DNA from 2 places in the Paenibacillus sp. MT124 genome. Region 1 is predicted to be linked to the other one. Evidence: riboswitches for the same ligand, from Rfam matches in the RefSeq annotation. Region 1 holds a riboswitch; the other holds the start of a gene.
What was found. A riboswitch is a leader RNA that binds a small molecule or an ion and turns the genes downstream of it on or off. The one in region 1 is predicted to bind glycine.
Positions count from the first base shown of each region.

Region 2: another riboswitch for glycine. It lies ahead of sdaAB (L-serine ammonia-lyase, iron-sulfur-dependent subunit beta); the one in region 1 lies ahead of gcvT (glycine cleavage system aminomethyltransferase GcvT).

Region 1 covers NZ_CM179500.1:4,996,677-5,001,262, reverse strand. The annotation lists gene gcvPA (aminomethyl-transferring glycine dehydrogenase subunit GcvPA) at 1-176, opposite strand, end outside; gene gcvT (glycine cleavage system aminomethyltransferase GcvT) at 173-1,309, opposite strand; glycine riboswitch at 1,492-1,593, opposite strand; glycine riboswitch at 1,597-1,720, opposite strand; gene gcvH (glycine cleavage system protein GcvH) at 2,060-2,452, shown strand; gene AC3RCI_RS22580 (PTS mannitol transporter subunit IIBC) at 2,882-4,342, shown strand; gene AC3RCI_RS22575 (BglG family transcription antiterminator) at 4,382-4,586, shown strand, end outside.
Region 2 covers NZ_CM179500.1:474,871-479,456, reverse strand. The annotation lists gene sdaAA (L-serine ammonia-lyase, iron-sulfur-dependent, subunit alpha) at 160-1,107, opposite strand; gene sdaAB (L-serine ammonia-lyase, iron-sulfur-dependent subunit beta) at 1,097-1,786, opposite strand; glycine riboswitch at 1,893-1,994, opposite strand; glycine riboswitch at 1,999-2,124, opposite strand; gene AC3RCI_RS02350 (MFS transporter) at 2,318-3,595, opposite strand; gene AC3RCI_RS02345 (PH domain-containing protein) at 3,808-4,586, opposite strand, start outside.

The sequences.
Region 1 (4,586 bases):
GACATGTGGCGTGTCAGTGCGTATTCATCCAGTTTGGAGGAGACAGGCAGCTTGCCTTGATAACGAATCTCCTGCGGGATGTCCTGGAACAGATCTTCAATCGTGTCCACACCGATGGTTGCGAGCATGGCGCTCTGATCCTGTTCAGTCATGGGAATATAGCGGTGCTTGCTCATGCTTGATCAGCTCCTTGGGTAGGTGTCTTTGACGTACGTGTCCGTTTATGAAAAGGGGTCTTCACAACTTCGGCTTTCAGCTTTTTGCCACGAATCTCAATCTCGAGCGGGGTGCCGAGTGCAGCATATTGGCTGTTAATTAGGGCGAGCCCCAGATTGCGCTTCAGCGTAGGGGACTGTGTACCGGTTGTTACTTCCCCGATCTGCACGCCTTCCGCGTAGATGGGATAGTGGGGACGTGGAATCCCGCGTTCCAGTACTTCAATGCCGACCAGTTTGCGGGCAGGTCCATCATTTTTTTGCTGCAATAGTGCTTCGTGCCCGATAAAAGGTCCGGCATTCAGCTTCACAAACATGCCAACGCCTGCTTCCAGCGGTGAAATGGTCGGCGATAATTCCTGTCCATAGAGGGGCAGCTTCGCTTCGAATCGAAGTGTATCCCGTGCACCAAGTCCAGCCGGAACCAGACCGTAATCAGCGCCCGCCTCCATCAATCCGTTCCAGACCGCAGCGGCCTGATCTGCCTGTACGTATAGTTCGAAGCCGTCTTCTCCGGTATAACCGGTGCGGGACAGCAGCAGTTTTACACCACAGACCTCAGCATGCTGTACAAAACGAAAAGGCTCGATTATGGATACGTCAGTATCTGTAACTTTTCCGATGATGTCTGCAGCAAGCGGGCCCTGTAGAGCCAGTAGAGCTGTTTCTGCGGAGTCGTTCGTCATGCTCACCCCAGGAACCATGTGCTCTTGCAGCCAGGCCCAGTCCTTGTCAATATTAGAGGCATTCACGACGAGCATATAATGCTGATCTTCCAGCTTGTATACGAGCAGATCGTCCACTACGCCACCGTCCGGGTAACACATTAACGTGTATTGTGCCTGGCCAGGAACCAGTGCGGTCACGTCGTTGGTCGTCAGTTTCTGCAAAAATGCTTCGGCCTGTTCACCCTGCACCGTGAATTCACCCATGTGGGATACATCGAACAGCCCAGCCCGTTCGCGCACCGCTTCATGTTCCTTCTGAATCCCGCTGAATTGCACCGGAAGCTCCCAGCCTCCAAAATCGATGCACCGTACACCTTCATATTGCTGATAAAGTGGATAGAGTGGAGTTCTAAGCAAATCGGACATCAAATCACCTCGTTATGGCCGCTACCGGGCCGAGTGTATAACATGAATGATTCTTTTCTTGGATAAGTATGGTTAAGGCTGCTGATGACAGCGCCGGCTCGATCCTGACTTTCGTTTTTTTGGGAAAAAGGAAAAGGACAGGCCAAAGAACCGGCATGCCAGAAGCACGCTGTATTCTTAGGCTCTGTCCTTGGTACCTGAGAGTTACCCCGCCAATAGGTTGCAGCAGGTTTCCCCTTGGGTGATCATAACGCCCATTCCGAGCGAATAGATGCTCTCCAGAGTTGCGTCCCGTAAAAGTCCTTTTGCCTGAGAGATTCACCTCCCGCTTGTCGGGTGGTTTACTCCTTCGGCGTTACCGCATGCATCCCAGAGTTGGGCGTCACGGGTAATCTCTCCCTTTACATTCATCCGCGGGTGATGCACACAACGATTAACATTTACTCTCTCATTAAAACGTGAATCCACTATCGATGTCAAGAACGATATCACAGAAATCGATAAAAAACCGAATAATATTTATAAATCCCAATTTATTGTTCGTGTATATAAAAAGAGTGCGCTTACTATTCTAATATTACCCATTATATGTAGAGTGAGGGTGTTTGCGTTACAGGCGTAATCATCAAAAATCAAATAATTTGTGAGGTATCTTGACATTTCAATCAAAAATATCTTACGCTATGTTCTGGGAAAAAGGGTTGGCCGAAGGACGCATGCACTCATTAATGAAAAGCGAGGCGGATATCGATGAGCGAATTGAAAAGTGATTTCCTGTACAGTGAAGAGCACGAGTGGGTGCAAACCGTAGGGGAGGATACTGTACGGATCGGCATTACCGAGTTCGCGCAGCATCAGCTGGGTGACATTGTGTTTGTGGAATTGCCTGACCTTGAATCGGATGTAAAAGCGGAAGACAGCATTGGTACGATTGAATCCGTGAAGACGGTTTCGGATTTGTTTTCTCCGGTAAGTGGTTCGATTATTGCTGTGAATGAAGCACTGCAGGATGCACCTGAACTCGTCAACAGTTCGCCTTACGAAGAAGGCTGGATGATTGAGATTCGTGTTGAAGGTGATTTGACAGCAGCGTTGTCTAAACTGATGAATGCTGATGCATATCGTAAGCACATCGAGGAGTAGAATGTATTTGCACTAAATAACCTTTATTAATCCATGATTTTTTCATACATTGGACGGTCGTGCACGTCTTCAGAGCCTGTGTGAGCCTTGGTGCTCATGCAGGCTTTTTCGTGTCCTCCAGGAGTGGCTTGTTGCCATTTGAGGCACTTAAACAGGATGGAATAAGGCTGAATCGCACAAGCTATATTATTGGAATCAACAGCGTAAATGATATAAGTCACACACGAAAAAAACCAAGTATATCAATGGTTAGAGCCCTCTCATCATCATAAAAACGATTACATAAACACAATGTTGTCATCAATGATCATGACGAAAGTACGCTTTCATTTCGTTGAACCGGAGACCAATCTGGCTTAGGATAACAGCAGGGGAGAAATGATACCCTTTTCATAAATGATAACTACTTGATCCGAGGAGGATAATACAATGAGTAACTTGGACCAAACGTCCAATTCCAAAGGCGGTCTCCGGGTAGGCGTTCAGCGTTTTGGCCGATTCCTGAGCGGCATGGTTATGCCGAATATGGGTGCATTTATTGCATGGGGATTAATTACGGCCATGTTTATCAAAACAGGCTGGTTCCCTAACGAAACGATTGCAACGTTAGTAGATCCGATGATCAAATATTTGCTGCCACTGCTTATCGGTTACACTGGAGGTACGATGGTGCATGGCCAGCGTGGTGGTGTCATTGGTGCCATCATGACTATAGGGGTTATCGTCGGCAGTGACATTCCGATGTTCCTGGGTGCCATGATTGCCGGACCACTGGCTGCATGGATCATCAAAAAGTTCGATAAAGCCGTTGAAGGCAAGATCAAAGCAGGGTTCGAGATGTTGGTTAATAACTTCTCTGCCGGTATTATCGGTGGTATCCTGGCGATCATTGCACTGCTGGGTATCGGACCTGCTGTAGAAGGAATTAGCACCGTATTATCGGCTGGTGTACAGGGGCTGATGAATCTGGGATTGCTCCCACTCGTCAACCTGATCATTGAACCAGGGAAGGTATTGTTCCTGAACAATGCAATCAACCACGGCATTCTAACACCGATTGCAACAGATCAAGCGAGAGAATTGGGTCAATCCGTATTATACATGCTTGAATCGAACCCGGGTCCCGGACTTGGTATCCTGCTGGCTTACTGCTTCTTCGGTCGTGGAACAGCAAGATCTTCCGCACCGGGTGCGGTTATCATCCACTTCTTCGGGGGAATTCATGAAATTTATTTCCCTTACATTCTGATGAAACCGATTCTGATTCTTGCGGCAATCGCAGGCGGCGTGGCAGGTACAGCAACCTTCATGCTCACCGGAGCAGGACTGGTCTCAGCACCTTCACCGGGTAGTATCATTGCATATTCCCTGTTAACGCCAAAAGGTGGATATCTGCCGATGCTCGCCGGGGTGGCTGTGGCTGCTATCGTATCCTTCCTGGTTGCAGCACTGCTGCTGAAAACAGGTAAGCAAAAAGAAGAAGATCTGGAGTCTGCAGCGAATCGCATGAAAGACATGAAGAGTCAAGGCAATACAGCGAATGCTGCTATTACAGCAGATAATCGTGAAGCAGACAGAGCTGCGGATTTGGCTTCTTCAACTGTAAAAGCAAAAACCGATGTGAAGAAAATCGTCTTCTCCTGTGATGCAGGTATGGGTTCAAGTGCCATGGGGGCTTCCATTCTCCGCAAGAAGATGAAAGCTGAAGGGATTGACGTTGCGGTAACCAACACGGCAATCAGTGATATTCCGCAGGACGCTGACGTTGTTATTACGCAGAAGACATTGACGGACCGTGCACGCAGCGTGGCACCGAACGCAGAACATATATCCATCGATAACTTCCTAAAAAGCCCGGAATACGATGCACTCGTTGAACGCCTGAAATAACAGGTTGCGATCGTTTTCCCTGAGCCGGAGGCTTGAGATATGAGTATTACGAAAAGACAGCGTGAAATTGTGGAGTTCCTGTTGGAACATCCACAGGAAGTAACCGCCGGCGACATTGCAATTGCGGTCAAAGTCAGTACACGAACCGTCCATAGGGAGCTTCAGATGATTGAGAAGTGGCTTGAACCCTTTGGCATGAAATTGGAAAAAAAATCAGGAACCGGGGTCCGCATAGACCCTGGTT
Region 2 (4,586 bases), 2.0 Mb from region 1:
CGTTATAGATTACAGGAGCTTTCTCCTGTAAAGCCCGGAGTTAGGCTGAGGCTCTTTCTCTTCAAACAAAAAAAGGCGTCCTGCATGACCTGTAAAGGCCAGCGGACGCTTTTCTCCGTTTGTCTCCCGTATAATAAATCCTATCCTATCAGCCTCGTTCTATGCCTGCTCTGTCTCATTATCCTTCGTGTTCTGTGGTTCGGACTCAGCTTCAGGTTCCGCACGCTTCGCTTTGGGTTTCGCCAGCTTCTCCATCATTTTTCGGCCCGTTGGCGTCTGGGCCAATCCGCCCTGCGCCGTCTCGCGGTGCCTGCTCGGCATCGTACTTCCCACTTCCAGCATGACGTCAATGACTTCGTCCGATGGAATGGCACTTCTTACCCCGGCCAGCGCCATATCGGCTGCAGCCAGTGCCGTTACCGCACCGAGTCCGTTGCGGACGATGCATGGAATTTCAACAAGCCCTGCAACCGGATCGCAGATGAGGCCCAGTGTATTTTTTAACGCGAGACCTACGGCATGAACGACCTGCTCCGGCGTCCCCCCACGCAGCTCCACCATTGCACCGGCTGCCATGCCGATCGCCGAACCGACTTCTGCCTGACAGCCACCCTCTGCACCTGAAATAAACGAGTTATTGGCGATGACATATCCAATTGCACCTGCACAGAATAAGCCGTTCACCAGATGCTCATCACTCCATCCGAATCGCTCCTGGGAGCTGATGAATACACCGGGGATTATCCCGCAAGAACCCGCTGTCGGCGTAGCCACAATCCGGCCCATAGATGCGTTGACTTCAGATACACACAGCGCATAGGCCATTGCCAGTGCGGAAGCGTCCCCCGAGCAGGTTTCGCCCTGGCGAATATACTCGGCCATCTTTTTGCCGTCTCCGCCAGTCAAGCCACTGCGCGAGGTGGTGTCCTCCGTCAGTCCTTTCCGTACAGCCTCTTTCATCACCTGATAATATTCCGACATCTGCCGCACAACGTCCGCTTCCGGCGTATTGGTCTCCTGAACCTGCTCCTCGATCATTAGCCGGGCAATGGTTTTGGATTCAGCCGTACAGATCGTATTCAGTTCATGCAAGTGCTTAAAGCGCATCCGGATCAACCCCTCTCTTCAAATCAATAACGCGAATATCCAGCACATGCTCCAATGAACGCAAGCGTTCCAACATCTCGGCACTTGGTGCTCCGTCCATTTCCATCGCTGTTAGCGCTTCGCCATCCCGGGCTTTCCGGTCCACCTGCATATAACCGATGTTAACCCCTGAGGAGCTGATCGTAGACGTCACGGAAGCAAGCACCCCTGCCTTGTCCGCATGACGCAGAACGAGTGTGGGGAATTCCCCGCTGATCTGTACCCGAAAATCATTAAGCGCATGCACCGACACACTGCCGCCGCCAATCGAAGCACCAACGAGAGAACATTGACGCTCACCGTGCCACAACTCAATTTTGACCGTATTCGGATGCGGAGCAGGCAGTCCACTTGTATAGAACTCCACCTCCATGCCCGCTTGTTCGGCATACGCCTCGGCGTCCGGTATCCGCGGATCATCCGTGACATAGCCAAGCAAACCACCAATCAATGCCAGATCCGTACCGTGACCTTGATACGTATCGGCAAATGAGCCGTACAGTGTCAGCCTGGCACGTTCAGGGGTACACCCCAGCCACTGCCTTGCAATTCTCCCCAGTCTCGCTGCCCCGGCTGTATGTGAACTTGAAGGGCCCGTCATCGACGGACCGATAATTGAAAAAACATCTTTAAATCGCATCCTGTACCCCTCCATATCGTCATATCCATCCAGACATGCACCATAATGTTCCTTCATTACTGAATGATGACATCAAAAAAGGACAGTAGAAGGCCTTAGGCCCTCTCTCTGTCCTCGTTACCTGAGAGTTTCATGATCAGAGGCCGCCCCATGGGGTACCCTTCTCATCATATACCCCTTGGGTGGCGCATTCGCGCACTCTCCAGAGCTGCGTCCAACGATGGTACATTTACCTGAGAGATTAACCACCTGCGCCGGGTGCGCAGCGGCTTGCTCCTTCGGTGCCTGGCAGCCTACTGAAACCAGTGGCCTGCCCAGGTCTCTCCCGCTCGTTTTCATCCGCTGTATCGTATATATTCGCTTGAACACATATCAAACGTTGTCCTTGTGAGATTGATCATTCATATAACAGATTAATATGCAACACACGTAATGTCAACAAAAGTAACGCATCATTATCATCTTGGCAAAATTCCTCTAATATTATATGCAGCTTTCCACGGAATCGTTCAGTTTCCAATAGGATATAGACTAGCTATGTAGTGATTTTGAGGAAGAGCTGTGATCCTTATAATATGACTGTCTTGAAGGAAGCCAGCTCGTAAGCCATAACAGAAGGGCACCCAGCATCAGAACTGCCGAAACGACCGTATATACCGTTCGAAGAGAGACCACTTCGGCAACTACACCCATGACCAAAATCGAAATGACCTGCAATGCACTCAGCATGAGTCCAAGTACGCTGCTCATTCGCCCCATCAAGTCTACCGGTATATTATTCTGATAAAAGGTGACCAGTCCCGTGTTTGCCGGCGCCGAACACAACCCAAGCAGAATAAAGGCGAATGCGGCAAGCTCGAACGAAAACGAACGAGCGAACAGGAAATAACCAAGCGCAACCAAGAGCACGCCTCCGCCCATCATGTGACGGATGGACAAGTGTTTGGCGAACAACCACACCAGCAGAGAACCCGCCATGTATCCAGCTCCAGTAACACTCATCAACGCACCATACTGTGACTCGGACAGGTTCATGACTTGACGGATAAAAACCACTTCCTGTGCATCCAGCGACATGCCAATAACAAGAATAATCTGGAACAAGGCATAGATGCCCACCACATATCCTGCTTGTCGACTGAATAGCATTACGGCTCGCCAATCCTGGGCAATCAGACGAGGGGTTAGCCTTGCCCTACCGCTGCTCTGCTCTCCAGTGCCCAGCCTTGGCAGTAACATCAGGATGAGCGCCGACACCACAAAGGAAGCTGCATTGGCATAGATCGCCGCTGCAGGTGACAGATAGATCAACATGACTCCGGCTATGGCTGGGCCTGTAATAAAAGCACCAGAACTGATCATGGCCTGCAGGGAATTGAATCGCTTGCGCCGCTCAGCAGGAACCAGCCGGGTGATGTACACCTGCGAAGAAGGCACGAATATGGATGAGGACATGCTGACAAGAAACATGATGCCGTACATCATCCATAGACTGGGCATCAGCGGAAGCAATGCCACGAGCACAGCTCTCACCACATCCGCCCCAATCATCAGCTGCCGCTGGTCGTAGCGGTCAATCAGACTGCCTGACCAGAATTTGGTGCATACCGAGGCAATCGGCGAGATAATCCACAAGCCTGCAACTGCCGCCGGGGACTGTGTCATGTTAAGCACCATCAAATTAATGGCCACAATGTAGATAAAATCCCCCAGGTTGGATATGCCTACTCCGCCCAGGAGCAAACCGGCATGTTTCCATCCCCCTGACTGGGTGCCCTTCCCGTTCTCCTGATCTCGATCATTGCTCATTCATCAGATCCCTCCCAGATTCATTCATGAATTTTAAGAAGTACTGAATTAAAACCCAATAATTGTATTATCTCCTATTTGATCCTTTTTCGCAGTAAAAAAATGGACTATGCCCGGCGTCGATCTTCATGTTTCGCAAGGCTTCCCGTACCAAAAAGACTGCCGTTAATCGGGCAGTCTCAAGTCGGTTTAATCCAAGTTGCTTTTCTATATCATTTTTGGGTCAGATCCGAAGCCTGCCGAAACCATTCCTTTACGGCATTAGCCTGGCCATATTCCAGGAATATGGCTTTGAAGCCGCCCCGATTCACCATCAGCCTCGCCCGAACGGATAACAAGGACTTGCTTCGCTGTCTTCGGGTAGCAACCGTATCCACTGTGACCACATGAGGCCGGCGCATCAGCGCTGTTCTGCGGGAGATGGTCCGGTGGCGAAGGGTTAGCAGCTTGCCCTGAATGCTCAGCCCTTCATCCTTGAAGCACTCGTATCCCCAAACGGCACATAAGGGAATAAGGAGAAATAGAAATGCACCCATCGGACCCAGAAACACCGTCCCCGCTGTTCCCAGCAGGGCTGCACCAAGCAATTTCCAGCGCAGGAATAACCAGCGGGCTCGATCCGGGGGTCTGTTAGCGGGTGGCTGCATGACGAATTGCGGTACAATTCGGGCAAGCAGCTCATTGACATCGCGGAGCGGCAGCAGTGGATGAAGCATCATTTTTTTCTCCGTCTCTGAAGTCAAAACAAAAATCTCCACCTCGGCATAACCAAACGGCTGTCGCAGCAGTCCCTCCCTGATCTCCACCGCCTGGACCTTCCCTGGTGAGAACACATGCTTCTTTCGGTCGAGCAATCCGGAAACAATCGTAATATTACCGCCTTCCTGCTCCACCGTGAATCCGGCATACTTAATCGTGAACAGGACAGCTGATAAGATCCAGGCCAGTAAAAACATGACAGGAACAAGCCCGAGCCACCAGATCGCTGGCA